3 regions of the Brumicola blandensis genome follow, and region 2 is predicted to be linked to each of the others. Evidence: predicted binding sites of a transcription regulator. Region 2 holds the regulator's gene; each other region holds the start of a gene.
The links. The regulator LexA, encoded in region 2, represses DNA repair genes until DNA is damaged. The targets are predictions, from matches to a motif close to TACTGTATNNNNATACAGTA.
Positions count from the first base shown of each region.

Region 1: the regulator LexA is predicted to act here: its motif matches at 3,399-3,418, upstream of recN (DNA repair protein RecN).
Region 3: the regulator LexA is predicted to act here: its motif matches at 2,570-2,589, upstream of dinB (DNA polymerase IV).

Region 1 is NZ_JAVRIE010000001.1:1,150,310-1,155,966, reverse strand. Features, by position in the region: gene RM544_RS05070 (FimV/HubP family polar landmark protein) at 1-26, shown strand, start outside; partial or broken gene RM544_RS05065 (GGDEF domain-containing protein) at 177-1,145, shown strand; gene RM544_RS05060 (outer membrane protein assembly factor BamE) at 1,146-1,502, opposite strand; gene recN (DNA repair protein RecN) at 1,702-3,375, opposite strand; gene RM544_RS05050 (anhydro-N-acetylmuramic acid kinase) at 3,480-4,712, opposite strand; gene nadK (NAD(+) kinase) at 4,712-5,587, opposite strand.
Region 2 is NZ_JAVRIE010000006.1:151,186-156,842, reverse strand. Features, by position in the region: gene plsB (glycerol-3-phosphate 1-O-acyltransferase PlsB) at 1-2,359, opposite strand, end outside; gene lexA (transcriptional repressor LexA) at 2,522-3,142, shown strand; gene coxB (cytochrome c oxidase subunit II) at 3,518-4,633, shown strand; gene ctaD (cytochrome c oxidase subunit I) at 4,646-5,657, shown strand, end outside.
Region 3 is NZ_JAVRIE010000008.1:18,114-23,770, reverse strand. Features, by position in the region: gene RM544_RS16655 (M17 family metallopeptidase) at 1-1,360, opposite strand, end outside; gene dinB (DNA polymerase IV) at 1,489-2,541, opposite strand; gene RM544_RS16645 (type 2 periplasmic-binding domain-containing protein) at 2,755-3,522, shown strand; gene nqrM ((Na+)-NQR maturation NqrM) at 3,551-3,784, opposite strand; gene RM544_RS16635 (FAD:protein FMN transferase) at 3,832-4,848, opposite strand; gene nqrF (NADH:ubiquinone reductase (Na(+)-transporting) subunit F) at 5,012-5,657, opposite strand, start outside.

The DNA of each region.
Region 1 (5,657 bases), on a different contig from region 2:
TATTGCTAGCGCAGCTAAAAGGGTAAGTCATCTTGGATAGCTTACGTACTTTTCAGAGTGTGCGCGATAAGAAAGACTATCAAAGCGGACTCGATGAATTTACAGCTCAATCAACACTCAGCTTCAAACGTTGGTCCTTTTCATTTGCTCTTATTATTTATCTCGCTTTCACCGTGATGGACTATTACCGTTTTGAACCTAGTGTTCATCAAATTACGATACTAGTCAGATCAATCTTTGTCATCATTCCACTAGCTGTGCTTGTCTATTTTTTCTGGAGTAAAGAATTCAAATCAAGAAGCACTAATCTAGGCTTGTCACTTTATGTATATTTGGGCGCTGGTGTTGTCCATATCTTTGTATTTGCTCTCGCTAGAACATACGACGTCAACTTTTCTGAATTAGGCTTTGTCTTGCTCATCCTAATTGGCTGCCTGATGACCACCATGCCAATAAAACCCACCGCAATCATTAGCGCAATTCTGCTTGCGCTCATTATGTTGGTTTATCCTATTGTCGGCTGGACTTATCCCGCGGTCATTTTTCAATGTTTTATTTACGCTTGTATCATGGCGATGTGTTTACTGATAAATAAAAGCATCGTCGGTCAACTTGCGGAAAACTATCAGATGATCCATGAACTATATGGAGATTCGATTACGGACCGCCTGACCGGTTTAAAAAATAGCCGTTATTTCGGTAAGCAACTTCTTTTGCTAATTGATAAAGCGCGAACAGAGTTCAAAGAAGTATCACTGATTGTGGTAGATGTTGATAACTTCAAAGATATTAACGATCGTTTCGGTCATGCTTATGGGGACGATTGTCTCATCAACCTTGCTGAAGTATTGGTATAGCGCTGCGATGGGGTGCACAATTATGCCGTGCGCCTATCTGGGGATGAGTTCGCTATTGTTATGTACGACGCAAAGCCTGAGGAGCTGACACAAGCCTGTAGAGATATTCTGACGGACATCCAGCTTATAGACTTGGAAGTATCTATTGGCACATCTGTTAGTATGATAGAAGAGGGAGAAAACTCAGTAGAAATAAAGGATAGGTTGTTTAAAGATGCAGACGCTGCGATGTATCAAGCCAAGCGAAGAGGGCGCAATACCTTCGTGACTGCGCCTTCGCTTCGATAATTAAGCATCTAGCGGTGTATTAAACTCTTCTGACAATTCAAAGTCGCCTACCACTTCAACTAACTTGTCACCCTCAAAGCGGATAATCAGCTCTTTCTTGAAGTCTTCACCACGTTTGCTCATGCCACGTTTCATTTCGTAAACATAATACCAAGTATCAAGATCAAACGAATCTTCTACTACAGGGTGCCCAAGTACATAAATAACTTGCTCTTTGGTCATACTGATACGCAGTTTTTGTACGTCGCGGTCGTCCAGATAATTGCCCTGAGGGATATCTATACGATATATCCAGTTTTTACACGCTGTTGTTGAAAAAACTATCGTTAAGATGATGAGGATGTGCGTTAACTTCATTTATTTGTCCGAGTTTGTGTTGCTAAACCACGCCATTGCGTAAAATTTAATCTGTACTATTAAGTGAGATAGGAATTACCTCGTTTCTACTGAGGGCAGATGCTACCCACTAAACTGAGACCATTCAACTCTTAATTAGTTCTATTTTGCTTTCGTCCTGGAGGTTTGGGGTATTTTGTGTCCTAAACCAAAGCTGGAACTACAATTTAAGCAAGTCTTTTGCATTGGCGATTGCTGTATCGGTCAATTTATCACCGGCTAGCAAGCGGGCGATTTCGTTAACTCTTTCTGGCTCAGACAGCTTCAACATTCTCGTTTCTGTGGAGTCTCCATCGCTGAGCTTTGTCACAAAAACTTGGTTATGTCCATGTGCGGCAACTTGCGGTAAGTGAGTGACGCACATGACTTGTGATACTTCACCAAGCTTGCGTAGCAAGCGACCGACAATAGACGCTGTTGGACCGCTGATACCAGTATCTACTTCATCGAATATCATCGTAGGGATATTGTTACCGCTAGCAGTAATGACTTGTATTGCTAGACCGATTCGAGATAACTCACCCCCTGAGACGACTTTATCTAATGCATCAGCTGCCTGACCAGGGTTAGTGGAGACCTTTATTTGCACATGGTCACGACCATTCGCACTCGGTGCCTGCTCAATACTATGGTTAACGTCAATGCTTACCTTAGCGTGAGGCATATTCATTTCGCTAATATAAGCTTGAATTTTACCTGCTAATACACTTGCGTGCTTGGTACGTGACTCACAAAGAAGCTCTGCTTGTTGATTGTATTCATTGAATAGCGCTTCACATTCTATGACCAATTCCGACAAGCTGTCTTCATCCTTTAGCAAACTGGCGTATTCATTCGCCAGCTCCATATGCTTAGCGTACAGGTTTTCAGGAGAGACATAGTGTTTGCGAGCGAGATCCATTGCTTGGCTGTATCGCTGTTCAACTTGCTGCATGCGCATTGGATCGATTTCTAATTGTTCGCTATATTGCCTTAATTCTTGTGCTGCCTCGTCTACTTGTATTGCTGCCTCGGAGAGAACATCAACAATGGGTGATAGCTGCGAGTCATGTTCTTGCATCTCAGACAGGTTATTTATACACGAACGAATGGCTGATAAAGCATTAAACTCATCGCCTTCATATAACTGGTGAAAGCTCAATTGAGCTTGTTCAAGTAGAGTTTGGCTATTGCTCAAGCGCTTATGCTCTATTTCTAGTTCGCTAAATTCATTTTCTTCAATGCTAAATTCATCAAGCTCTGCAACTTGGTACTCTAGTAGGTTTTTACGATCATTACGTTGTTGTTGCTCAGCTTGTAACTGATTCAACTCGGCCTGTTTCGACTTTAAGCTATGAAAGGCTGTCGACACTGACGATAATAAGTTTGTGTGTTCGGAAAAGGTATCTAAAAGACGACGTTGATTGTCAACTTTGAGAAGTTGCTGATGTGCATTCTGACCATGAATAGCGACTAGATACTGGCCTAAGGCTTTCAGCTGGTTTAATGATACAGCGATACCGTTTACAAATGCCTTTGATCGGCCTTCTTGGTTGATTACACGGCGTATAAAGCATTCATTAGGGTTATCTTCTTGTTCTAGCTCGTGTTCCGATAACCATGCTTTGGCTAGTGGAACCTTGGCAATATCAAAATGCGCGATTATTTCTGCTTTCTCTGCACCTTTGCGAACACTAGATGCATCGGCTCTATCGCCCAGACATAAACTAAGCGCGTCAATAGCGATAGACTTACCTGCGCCGGTTTCACCTGTAATTGCGGTCAACCCATGTGCAACATCAACTTGAATTTGTTTTACTACGGCGAAATTTTTGACAGAAATATGCGCTAACATTGTATTTTTTCCGATTATGAGTGCACTGTTAATATATACAGTGTTTTGCTGTATGTAAAGAATGGTTTTGTGTGAAAGTAAAAAAAGAAATGATTAGGTAAGCCCTAGTCTGGTAGAGAAATTTTGCCCATACTTACAACAGGTCGATTATTCGCGATATTGTTCGCTGTATCACCTGTACCAAAGCTAGTAGGCTTACCGGAAACACATTCATTCGCCAGCAGGGCAAAGAGTATGGCCTCTTTAGCGTCTCCATCTAGCCCCAGCTCGTCGGTAGTATGCAGTGTTTGACCGAGCAGGGTTTTTAGGTTGTCGCATAGCAATGGGTTGTGCGCGCCACCGCCACTCAGATAAACCTCGACGGGGCGGTCTAATTTTTCGATGTGGCTAGCAATACACCAAGCACTGAAGTAATTTAGTGTTGCGAGCAAATCTTCCAATGGGAGTTCTGTTAAGTCATGATTGGCTTGAATGGTTGATAACCATGCCAAATTAAATAGTTCAGGACCCGTGGTTTTAGGCAAAGGGGCGCAAACATAGGGTTCTTTGCATAGTAGTGCGAACAGGGCTTTATTGACTTTGCCAGTGCGCGCGAGTCTCGCATCTCGGTCAAAAGCTTCGCCAAGAGCTTGCTGCACAAGAGCATCCATTAATGTGTTACCCGGCCCTATATCAGAACAAACAGTATCTGAAAACGCACTATTGGCGGGTAAAAACGTGAAGTTAGCAATGCCACCGATATTGACTAAGCATCGGTTCTCACGTTTGTCTGCAAGTAACAAGTAATCTCCATACATTGCCAACGGCGCACCTTCACCTCCGTGAGCAATGTGTTTTTGCCGAAAGTCACTGAGGGTTATTATCCCTGTTAGGGAGGCAATATGGTCACCATCTCCTAGCTGTAGTGTGCTGTTGCAAGGCGAATGAGAGGGGACATTGGATATGTGGCCCTCAATACTGGTTAGTGACAAAGGACGGTGATAAACGGTTTGCCCATGACTGGCAATTAAATCGATATCATCGCGTTGGAATTCATGTTTACGCAAGAATTGGTTTACCATTGCAGCATGTTCACGTGCAATGTAGGCATTTAACCAACAAATAAGGTCATGTTTTACTGCTTGCTTTGCGAATACTTGAGATACTGCTGATCTAAACTCTGAAGAATAAGCTTGGGTCTCGAATGCCAATAAAGATATTTGGGTGTCTCTGCCGCTTCCAGAACAAGAACAAAGCGCTATGTCTAAGCCGTCGAGGGATGTTCCGCTCATCAGGCCAATAATCAGTCGTTCGTTCTTTCTTGATAGCTCATACAGTGCTTGAATACGATCTTGCATTAGTAAAGCTTACTGCCCCAATTAAGCTTTGTTCTCAGCACATTAAAGTAGTTGTAATCTAAAGGGTGCACTAAGTTTAGCTTGTTTGGATTCTTTCTAATTCGCACTTCGTCACCGGGCTTCAAGGAAATCACGATATGACTGTCACAACTCACTTGTAAATTGTCGGTATTCACATTTGACACTTTCAGTGTGATTTCGCTTTTCGCATCAACAACGATCGGTCGACTGCTGAGTGTATGAGGAAACATCGGAACGAGAGTGAGTGCATCAAGTTGTGGCATCAATATAGGACCACCACCGGATAAGGAGTAAGCCGTTGAACCTGTTGGAGTAGCGCAAATAATACCATCGGAGCGCTGACTAAATACGAACTGATTGTCGACGTATAACTCAAATTCCATCATATGAGCCACTTTTTCGTGATGCAGAACTATCTCATTGACGGCAGCGTTAGTTTCTTGATGTTTATCTTCTCTGAAGACGTTTGCTTCTAACAAAAAGCGCTCTTCGCGGTGCACTTTACCTTCAAAAATATTGGCGATTTGACGGGTAATATCTTCTGGGTTGATATCAGTCAGAAAGCCTAAATTACCACGGTTAACGCCAACAACATCTGTATCGAATTGAGCGAGTATACGAGCAGCACCGAGCATATAACCATCACCGCCTACAACAATCGCTAACTCAGCTCGCTCTCCTAAGGTTTCTAAAGCGCAAACCTCTAACGAGCGATCATCGAGTTCTTCTTTAATGCGTGCTTCTACTAAAATCGTGCAATTACGTTCTTTTAACTCAGTCACCAAAGCATTAAGACTGACGCGGCTACCTTCGTGGTCTGTTTTCCCTATTAGGCCAACGGTTGTATAGCTCATATTTCAGTTTCTCACTTAACGCGGCGAATATGTGCTAACTTTCACTTAAATGTGAGGCAGTTGCAAGCGT
Region 2 (5,657 bases):
CTGAGAATTCAAGCGTGCCATCATCAAGTGTGGTGAGCAGCTTATTTTCTCGTAGGGCATTCACGAAACTTCCCAATACGTTCTTGTCGTAGAACTCAGGTGAACTCATGCCATAAAGGGTTGAAAGACGTTCGGCAATAACACAGCTCTGTTTCTCAAGTTGAGTACGGCCGAGTGACTTCTCTTTCTCAAGCACACTGAGTACAACTGCGTAGCGTTGCCAAGTTTCTTGCATTGCTCGGCTGAGTAACCACGCAGAATGGAAACTATCGTCGCTGGAAGCTGGTGGCGCTAAGTAGCGGCCACTTTGTACTAACAAGCCTTGGGCTTTCATCTGTGATATCAATGTGTCGGCATACTCACTCGCTTGCTCTAATGACAAATGCATGAAGAACTCGCGTTTCAGCAAGGGATACATGCGTTCAACGATTGATATGATTGCGGCTTTTTCTTTTTTCTTAGCACTGAAAATAACCGCCATAATTAAACTAGGCAAAGCAAAAACATGCATGATGTTATTACGGTAATAGGTGAGTAATACTGCATTGTCAGGCTTTGTCGCAACGAGTTTGCCGTACTCATCTTCCGACTGTTCAAAACGCTTTAGGGCCAGTGTTGTTTGAACCAACTCGATAGCGTCTTCGTCTGGCATGGTGAAGTCGCCGCTAAACGGTGCGTTTTTAAGAAGTTCGAGGTAGTCACTGATAGCGCGAGTTAATTCTGACTCGCTCATGATCTGGGTTTTTGACGATAGCAAACATAGCGCTACTAAAGCTGTACCATTCAATGCCGCGGCACGATTGATTCGCGTCATAATAGTATCTGCAAGCTTGTTCACGGCAGGCGTTAACCACGTTGGTTTTTTATCTGGATCATCCACATTAACATCGCGCCACTCTTTCACGTTCTCATCTAAGAATTGATTAATAAGTAGTGGCTCGCCGAAGTTTACGAAGCCCTGACCATAATTTTTCAACTTACGAATGGCAGAGAAAACTTGTGTTGGCGATTCTTTTTTCTTCGACTTGCCTTTCAATTCTTTTTGGTAACTTTTTACTTCCATAACGTGCTCATAGCCCAGATAAACAGGGACAATTGAGACTGGACGATTGATACCTTTTAAGGCGGCTTGTAAGGTCATTGCAAGCATGCCGGTCTTTGGTGGTAGCAAGCGACCTGTTCTCGAGCGCCCGCCCTCCGGGTAGTACTTAACTGAATAGCCTTTGTTAAATAGCAATTCTAGGTATTCTCTAAACACAGCGGTATAGAGTTTGTTACCGGCAAAACTGCGACGTAGAAAAAACGCACCACAACGTCTAAATATCTTACCCACTGGCCAAAAGTTTAGATTAATACCTGCAGCGATATGCGGAGTCACTAGGCCCTCATGATAAATAACATAGGTTAATAATAGGTAATCCATATGTGAGCGATGACACGGTACATAAATGATCTCGTGGCCGTTTTGAGCCAGTTCTCGCACGCGATGAGCGTGTCCGACATGTATGCCGTTATATATTTTATTCCAGATACGCCCAAGCACTCTATCGCCTATACGAATGAGACCTTCGCGATAGTCGGCCGCAACTTCATCAATATAAGCTAAGGCTTTTTTCTTTGCTTCATCAGGGCTGATGTTTTTTTGTCTGACTTCTTCTTGCATGGCCAATTGAATAGAGTCGGCACCGAGAAGTGAATTGTATAGAGTCGAGCGTTCTAAAAGCGTTGGGCCTGACATTGCTTGACGTTTTCGCTGAAAGTGAGTCCTCGCTACTCGTACTAGCTTCTGAGATATCTTTTGGTTAGAGCCATGTAATTGGGCCATCTGTTTAGTGGACACAGCTTTACTGTAACTAACGATGTTGTCACGACCTAAGAATAGTAAAATGAATAGCTTTCGTAACCAGCTTGGCGATGCTCTATCAGCAAGTAATTGCGCGAATCCGGAGGACTCTTTGCCTGCTGAGCGACCCCAAGATATTGATACAGGCACAACCTGCAAGTCTAGTTCGGGATTTTCTCTATGTAATAGAAACATTTTTGTAAATACGTCTTCAATAGATGTTTTCTTTACTTTTCGGGAAAATAGGCTTTGAGGACGATTGATATAATAGCAGCGCTTATGCTCCTCACCTAAGAACCCTATGGGCGATATGGGATTGGGTAAACCTAAGCCTGCAGCTGACAATTGCAAGGCAACTAAATCGGTAATCGATTCAGTTTGAATTAAGTATAAAAGGGGCTTCTTTTTATCAATACCGAGCTCTGACTCGATGTTAGTAGGCACACTCTTCACTGAAATTAGCCAGCGAATTGGCAGTGTAAAAAGCTTTCGCAAAAAAGCGCGTACGCCACTCATGTATTCTTCCTAATATAAAAATTAACCTGACAATAATAACATGACAGCGATAATTTATATTAATTCCTTGAAAAACAAACGTAACAAAAGACAAATTGATGATTGCCATTTATTCGATCCTGTATATACTTACACCTAACTGTATAGAAAAACAGGCTGTTTATGCGTCCACTAACTCCAAGACAACAAGAAGTGCTCGACCTAATCAAAAGCACCATGATCGACACGGGTATGCCCCCAACTCGCGCAGAAATTGCACGAAATTTAGGCTTTAAATCTGCTAACGCAGCGGAAGAGCATCTAAAAGCACTGGCGAAAAAAGGCGTGATTGAAATTATGCCGGGTACTTCGCGCGGTATTAAACTGAATTGTGCACTTGAAGATGAAGTGGAAGAAGGTTTACCGTTAATTGGTCGTGTTGCAGCGGGTGAACCCATCCTAGCAACAGAACATGTAGAGTGTCATTACAAAGTCGACCCAGATTTGTTCAAGCCAAGCGCCGACTTTTTGCTTAGAGTCGATGGCATGAGTATGAAAGACATCGGTATTCTCGACGGCGATATATTAGCGGTTCACAGAACAACTGATATTCATAACGGTCAGGTTGTCGTCGCTCGTGTTGATGAGGATGTTACGGTAAAACGGTTTGAAAAACGCGGAAGCCAAGTACTACTACATGCAGAAAACGACGCTTTCTCACCGATTAAAGTCGATTTAGCTTCACAACCATTCAATATAGAAGGTATTGCAGTTGGTGTTATTCGTAACTCTGATTGGATGTAAACATGAGTTAACTCTTCTTTCTACTCGACATATACCCAACTAACCCAAGCACCGCTTTCAGCCGGTTCTTGGGTTTTTTTAAATAAATCAATCGCTTCTTCCCTCTTCATTAATTCCGTCTCTGCTTGAGTTACTTATCAATTCTTTATTGTTTATTTATTGCGCATTAAGCAAATAGGGAATAACCATATTCATTCAAATTGCAAAAAAACACTAGACTAAGTAGGGACTTTGTTTAATCATTAGGCATTGATTTACATATCATTAAAAATAATAACAAAACCTTTACATTGGAGTGTAAAAATTGAGCGCTCTAATGTTGTTATGCAAAGGAGTATCAGAGTGAAGCGAATTTCAACGTTGCTAGTAGGCGCTATGCTGGCGCTTAGCAATCCGGCAATCGCGACGACTGCTGCGGAACGATCAGATATTAACTTACGCGAAGGCGTTACCGATATCAGTGCACAAGTATATGATTTACATATGCTAATGTTCTGGATTTGTGTAGTCATTGGTGCCTTGGTATTCGGCGTTATGTTCTATTCCATGATAGTTCATCGCAAGTCAGTGGGCGCTAAGCCAGCGAACTTTCACGAGAATGTAAAGGTTGAGGTGCTTTGGACAGTAATCCCTTTCATTATCCTTATTGCTATGGCTTGGCCCGCGGCGAAAACCTTAATGGCGATGGAGGATACCAGCGAAGCAGATATTACTATACTAGTCACTGGCTCCCAGTGGAAGTGGCATTACAAGTACCAAGAAAACCCAGATGTTGAATTCTTTTCTTTGCTGGCCACTCAGCGAGAGCAAATTCAAAATAAGTTTCCTAAAGGTGAAAATTATCTTCTTGAAGTTGACCGACCTTTAGTCATCCCTACGGGCAAAAAAGTGAGATTCCTAATTACTTCAGATGATGTAATTCATTCATGGTTTGTGCCTGATTTTGCAATTAAGAAAGATGCTAACCCTGGTTTTATCAATGAAGCATGGGCGAATGTTAACGAACCTGGTATTTACCGTGGTGCATGTGCAGAGCTATGCGGAAAAGACCATGGCTTTATGCCGGTGGTAGTCATTGCAAAAGAGCCGGCAGAATACGACGCGTGGATAAAAGAGCAAGAGTTAGCTGCCATACGTGCAAAAGAAGAAGAACAACGTTTACTTGCGATGAATATGAGTATGGAAGAGCTAATGACCCAAGGTGAGAAGGTTTACAACATTGCCTGTGTCGCTTGCCACCAACCAAACGGTGAAGGTCTTCCACCCACATTCCCTGCTTTGAAAGGCAGCGCGATTGCATTAGAGAAGCAAAACATTCCAGCGCACATTGATTACATCATCAACGGCAAAAACAACATGCCTGCGTTTGGTAAGCAGTTGAGTATGTCTGAGATTGCGGCGGTAGTGACTTACGAGCGTAATGCTTGGGGCAACAACACTGGCGACATGGTGCAAGCTAAAGACGTCAACGCTGTGATAAACGGTCAATAGGAGGTCATCACGATGAGTACAGATACAGTTAAAGATAGCCAAGACACTCACGCTGCTAGTGATGGCGCACACGACGACCATCATCATGAGCATCATATTCCAACAGGGATAACCCGTTGGTTGTTTACGACTAACCACAAAGACATAGGTACATTGTATTTGTGGTTCGCATTCATTATGTTCCTCGTGGGTGGTGCAATGGCGATGGTTATTCGCGCAGAGCTCTTCCAACCAGGACAGCAAATTGTTTCACCTGATTTCTTCAACCAAATGACAACAGTGCATGGGTTAATTATGGTCTTTGGTGCAGTTATGCCTGCCTTTACCGGCCTTGCAAACTGGTTGGTACCAATGATGATAGGTGCGCCGGATATGGCTTTACCTCGCATGAATAACTGGAGCTTCTGGATACTGCCATTTGCCTTTTTAATTCTGCTTTCATCGCTATTTATGGAAGGCGGTGGCCCTGGCTTCGGTTGGACCTTCTATGCGCCTTTATCTACTCAATATAGTAACGACAGCACTGCCTTGTTTGTGTTCTCTGTGCATATTATGGGTATTTCCTCAATCATGGGCGCGATTAACGTTGTCGTTACCATCTTAAATATGCGTGCTCCAGGCATGACGTACATGAAGATGCCGCTGTTCGTATGGACGTGGTTGATTACGGCGTTTTTACTTATTGCTGTTATGCCAGTCTTAGCCGGTGCGGTTACGATGGTACTGACCGACAAATACTTCGGAACAAGCTTCTTTGACGCTGCCGGTGGTGGTGACCCAGTGATGTTCCAGCATATTTTCTGGTTCTTTGGTCACCCAGAAGTATACATTATGATTCTACCTGCTTTCGGTATCATCTCCGCGATTGTGCCTACCTTTTCGCGTAAAAAACTTTTTGGTTACGCCTCTATGGTGTATGCAACCGCTTCGATCGCGCTTCTTTCGTTCATCGTTTGGGCGCATCACATGTTTACCACCGGAATGCCAGTGGCCGCGGAAATGTTCTTCATGTTCGCGACCATGT
Region 3 (5,657 bases), on a different contig from region 2:
TCGTAACAGATGGCGCATTATTTGACGACAGCACATCATCAGCTTTGGTGCGAGGCTTAACAAAATTAAAGTCTTCTCGTCGAGAAAGTGAGGGTTCAACTGGATCCGCGCATAATTCGCCCTGCTCGAAGAGCGATTTAGCAACGCCTAATGCGCGAGCAGGTTTATTTTCGACTAATGCGGTATAGGGACCAAAGGCAATAGCAGCGTGGCCGGTTAAAGTAGCCACTGAAAATAACTCAGGATTAACAGCATCTTTAGCATCTTCACGTAAGTGTGAAAGTAGATCTGCTAGCAACATACGCCCTTCAGCATCAGTATTACCTACTCGCACTCGAATACCAGCATGAGAAGTGATAATTTCATCCGGTATAAAGGCCTCGGCACCAATACTATTTCTAACAGCACCGATTTCAACAATCACTTTCAGCCCTTTTGGTGCGAGCAATGAAACTGTTTTCATGAAGCCAGCAACACCCGCGGCGCCGCCTTTATCACGACTCATGCCTGCCATATGGCCGTTAACTTTCAGGTCTGCGCCACCGGTATCAAAAGTAATCCCTTTACCAGCAAACAAGAGAGTTTTGTTAATTTCGCCTTCGCCCTGGTAAACCATGCGAATAATTCTAGGACGATGACGTTCCACCTCAATCGACGCTCTGGCAACCGCATGCAATAATGGGTAATCCTTTAATATTGCTTCATGATCTGAGATGACTGAGACTTCAACGTTAGAATCCTTGAATGCCTCCAAGCAATAGTCAGCAAAGCCTGGAGGAGCCATACGCTCAGGCTCTGTACCACAGAGATCCCTGGCTACTCGTTTGCCTGCCTCAATGGCATTTAAGCGAGAAACATCAAAATCAGGATCAGAATGCAAAATACCGAGTTCTTGAAGTGGTTCGACTTCGTTCTCTCCAAGCGCCTGTCGAGCCTCCAAAGGCTGCCATAAGCCTTGGCAAAGCCCAAGAAATGCAGCTTCAATCGCATTGACGTAAGTAGCTTGCATAGGCGCATTTAAGCCATGCAGATTCACTTCAAGCAAGGGTTTACGAATACCCGAGTCTATAAGGGTCTGAGCGACATTCTTAGCCGCATCAAATATTTGTCGAACATCATCATAGTCACGATCTAAAGCACCTGATGGCACGTGTATGACTCGATTTCCAGGAACGCTCTGATTAGGAATGAGTACAGCCTGTTCACCTACTCGTTTGTCTAAACGTTGGTGAAGTTGGATAGCACCTGACAAATCTGAGTAGAACTGACTAGAAAAGGTATTGCTCAACAGAATAAAAGCATCATAGTTATCTGTTAAGCCAGTTGTGCTCGTTTCTAACACTGCTTTTGGAAAAGGCATGGAAATCTCCGTTGGATGATTAGGCGCGTTTATTACTTACACATCTTGTAAGTTCATATGCATTCGCACACGTTAGTGCACGCCATATAGCGCACTTATTTTGGTGCATATGTAACATTGCAATTAGCTTAAAGCAAGGGCAACGACATCTGATCTGTATTGAGTATGTCTGTAAGAGATACGTGAATACCGACTAATCGGACGTTTTTTCCTTCCCCACGCAGAAATGCTTTAGACACCAAATTGAATAATGTTTGCTCATCGACGATAAGGCCTTGTTGCTCTACTGTTGTTTGCTGAAAGTCACTGAACTTAAGTTTGACACCTAAAGATTTTACTGGCGCTCTTTGTTTGGCGTTGATGCGTTCCATCAAGGTAGGTAAAAGTTTGCTGACGACGGCCTGACATTCTTCAAGACTGGTCAGATCTTGATCAAGTGTTCGTTCAACACCAATCGACTTGCGCTTCCTATTCGTAGATAAACGCCGTTCATCAATAGCGTGAGCTCTCTTCCAAAGAGACGCGCCAAACTTCCCAAAGTGCTTGTGCAGCTTTTCGATAGGAAAAGTACGGATATCTTCACACTTGTATAGACCCAATTTATTCAGCTTTTCTAAGGTTACCTTGCCAACTCCGGGGATTTTTTTTAGCGGTAGCGCTTTTACAAACTCGTCAAGCTGGTCGGGTGCGATCACACAGATACCGTTCGGTTTGTTTTCATCACTAGCTACTTTTGCCACAAATTTGATAGGTGCAACACCGGCGGATGCCGTCAATCCGATTTCTTGTTCAATCGCTCGGCGGATATCTTCGGCAATGTAAGTCGCGCTGCCGTTAAACAACTCAGAGTCTGTTACATCGAGAAAGGCTTCATCTAAGGAGAGTGGTTCGATTTCATCCGTGTAGCGCAGGTAAATAGCTTTTATTTGATCGGATACTTCTTTGTACACCGACATTCTGCCTTTTACTAAGGTTAAATTCGGGCATAAGCGTAAGGCAGTTGCGGTAGCCATTGCAGACCGGACACCAAATTCTCTGGCTTGATAATTACAAGTCGACACCACACCTCGTCGATCAGCACTGCCGCCAATAGCGATGGGTATATTGCGGAGCTCAGGATTGTCACGCATTTCCACTGCAGCGTAAAAACAATCCATATCAATATGAATAAACTTTCTCATTATTGTGGCTTGCATCAACTTCATTAACAACTGTATAAATAAACAGTTTATAACAATTTAGAAGAAAAACCATTACTAAAAGCAAAGGTCCTAGGTAAGGTTTGTAAATAAGCAAGGAGGTCGATTTTAGAGCGCCTCATTTGCTGAAAATATGTACATATCATTTTTCATTAAACTTATGCTACTATCTAAAAGTGCCTTTAGGAGAGTTAAGTGCTTTTTAGATTCACCCTTATCCTGTTGTTATCACTCAATACATACATAGTGTTGTCTGCACAATTGGCCGCAAAGCCAGCAGATAATGACCCTACCACAATAGTGCTAGGCCTAACGGGCTTTGCACCTTACAGCACAATAGATGAAGAAACAGGGCAATGTTTTGGCTCGGGCTTTGACATTACCCAAACTCTTCTTTTAAGCGATAACTTTAAAGTTAAACCTTTTTGTGCAGCACCGGCTCGAGTGTATCGGAGTATTGAAGAAGGTAAAATTGACCTTACTGTTAATATCAAGTCAACCAATGCCTTAAAAGATAAAGTCTCATTTACCAAAATCCCCTTCGACAAACTCAAACTTAATCTTTATTCGAAAAATGAGCAAAGTAGCAGTAAAACAGTGGCTTCAATTAGGGGTTATGATTATGAAGGTCAGAGACGTAAGATGGAGGAACAGGGGTATAAATTTGTTGACGTGCCAAATGCGGACAACGCCACAAATTTGTTTTTAAATGGCCGCACATCTCACCTTTTATCTTATGAGAACCCCTATATACACTTTCTAAATCAATTAGATAGTGAAACCAGAACCTCATATGAGCAGATTGTACAAATAGAGTATCTCACCTCAGTGCCAACGCACTATGCAATTAGCAAGTCGTCTCCTCACCATGACTCACTGGTAGCAGCCTTTAATCGGATTGATGAGAAAGCATTAGCGGACCAACACTTTATTAGTCAAGTGATAGCTATCATTCATCCATAAGGTTTTCTTCACCCTCTCAATGCTGCTCCTACAAAATCTTATTGTTTTGCCACTCTTTAATTTTTTCCTGTCGTTTTTCTTCTCGTTCCATACGAGCTTTTTTTCTATCGCACGGTTCTGGACAATCACAGGCTTTAGAAATACCTAAAGCGCCAAGTCCACCACAACTACCAGCAATCGTTTTCTTTTGTAGAATGTATCCAACTGCCATGGCTAATACCATCAGCAGGAAAAATCCAAATGCTAAAATGAAAGTACTCAAATTGACCTCGATTAATTATCTAATTAGTGACGTTTATTAAAGCGTCGCTATTGTTGATTTTGTATCAGTGCTTCAAAGCTCGGCGAGGAATACTCAACAAACTCTTCACCTTCTTTTAAGACCATGAACACCGATAAGTTATTTCGTTCTGCTAAGACTTTCGCCTTCTCTGGCCCCATTACATTTAGGGCCGTTGCTAAACCGTCTGCTGTCATAGAGGACGGATGAACCACAGTAACCGATACTAAGTTATGTGTAATTGGATAACCGGTGTTTGGATCTATTAAATGACTATAACGCTTGCCGTCATACTCAAAATAAATCCGGTAATCACCTGATGTGGCAATCGCATTATTACCAATACTGAATATCTTCTGAGCTTCTCGCTGCGTGCTTATGGGCTTTTCTACTGCCACACGCCATGAAGCACCATTCTTTTTCTGGCCAGCAACTCGCATTTCACCGCCAATTTCGACCAAATAATTATCAATATCGTTTGTCTCTAGTATATCAGCTACAACATCGACACCATAGCCCTTGGCAATTGTTGATAAATCGATATAAACCGACTTATGTTGTTTGGTAACGACATCATTTTCCAAGGTAAACTTGTCGATACCCACAAACTCCCTCACTGCCATCAGTTGCTCTCGGCTTGGTATGGTCTCAGGACGCTTGTCAGGGCCGAACCCCCACAAATTGACTAAAGGACCAACGGTCACATCTAAAGTCCCTGAGCTTAGCTTATTCAGCCTGATAGCTTCGTTTAGAACGAGAGTTGTTTGCTCTGATATCGGAAAAGGGGTATTTGCCGGTGCTTTGTTCAACAAGGATAATTCTGAGTTCGGATCGTACGTCGACATCAGGGCGTTGACTTGTATGAGAGCATCGTCAATTTCAGCCTTAAGCGCTGGCAAAACAATATTATTGTCTTGCGGATCTACAAACTTGACAGTGTAGGTCGTACCCATCGTTTTCCCATAAATGACTTGCTCACTGGGTTGAGGAGACGAACAAGCGACAAGTAAGAAGCTAAGACAAAGAAAAACGGATAAAGCTTTCAAAATGCACCTTCAGTAGTATAAATATTGTATTACTTTGGAAAATGTCTCAGCAAAACAAAAAAAGCAATTGTGAGTTGGCTGAAACAAAAAAGGCGCTTCTCAGTAGAATGCGCCTTTACCTTACGCTTAAGCCAAGGCTTAAGTGTTGCTCATTGCCGGTCGCTTAGCCACCGAAGTCATCAAGCATGATGTTTTCATCTTCAACACCGAGCTCTTTGAGCATATTAATTACTGCTGCGTTCATCATAGGTGGACCACACATATAGAACTCACAGTCTTCTGGCGCTGGGTGATCCTTCAAGTAGTTCTCTAATAGAACATTGTGGATAAACCCAGTGTCGCCTTCCCAATTATCCTCTGGTTGAGGGTCAGATAAGGCTACGTGCCAAGTAAAGTTCTCGTTTTCTTTTTGTAACATATCGAAATCTTCAACATAGAACATTTCACGCAAAGAACGAGCACCATACCAGAAGGTCATTTTGCGGTCTGTTTTGATTCGACGAAGTTGATCAAAAATGTGTGAACGCATCGGAGCCATACCAGCACCACCGCCTACAAACACCATTTCAGCATCAGTATCTTTCGCGAAGAACTCACCAAATGGGCCAGAAATTGTTACTTTGTCGCCTTCTTTCAATGACCAAATGAACGATGACATTTTACCCGCTGGCAAGCTAAGATTATTAGGTGGCGGCGTAGCAATACGCACGTTCAACATAATAATGCCTTCTTCCTCTGGATAGTTTGCCATTGAATAAGCGCGAATGGTTTCTTCATCAACCTTTGACTCTACGTCAAAGAAGCCGAAG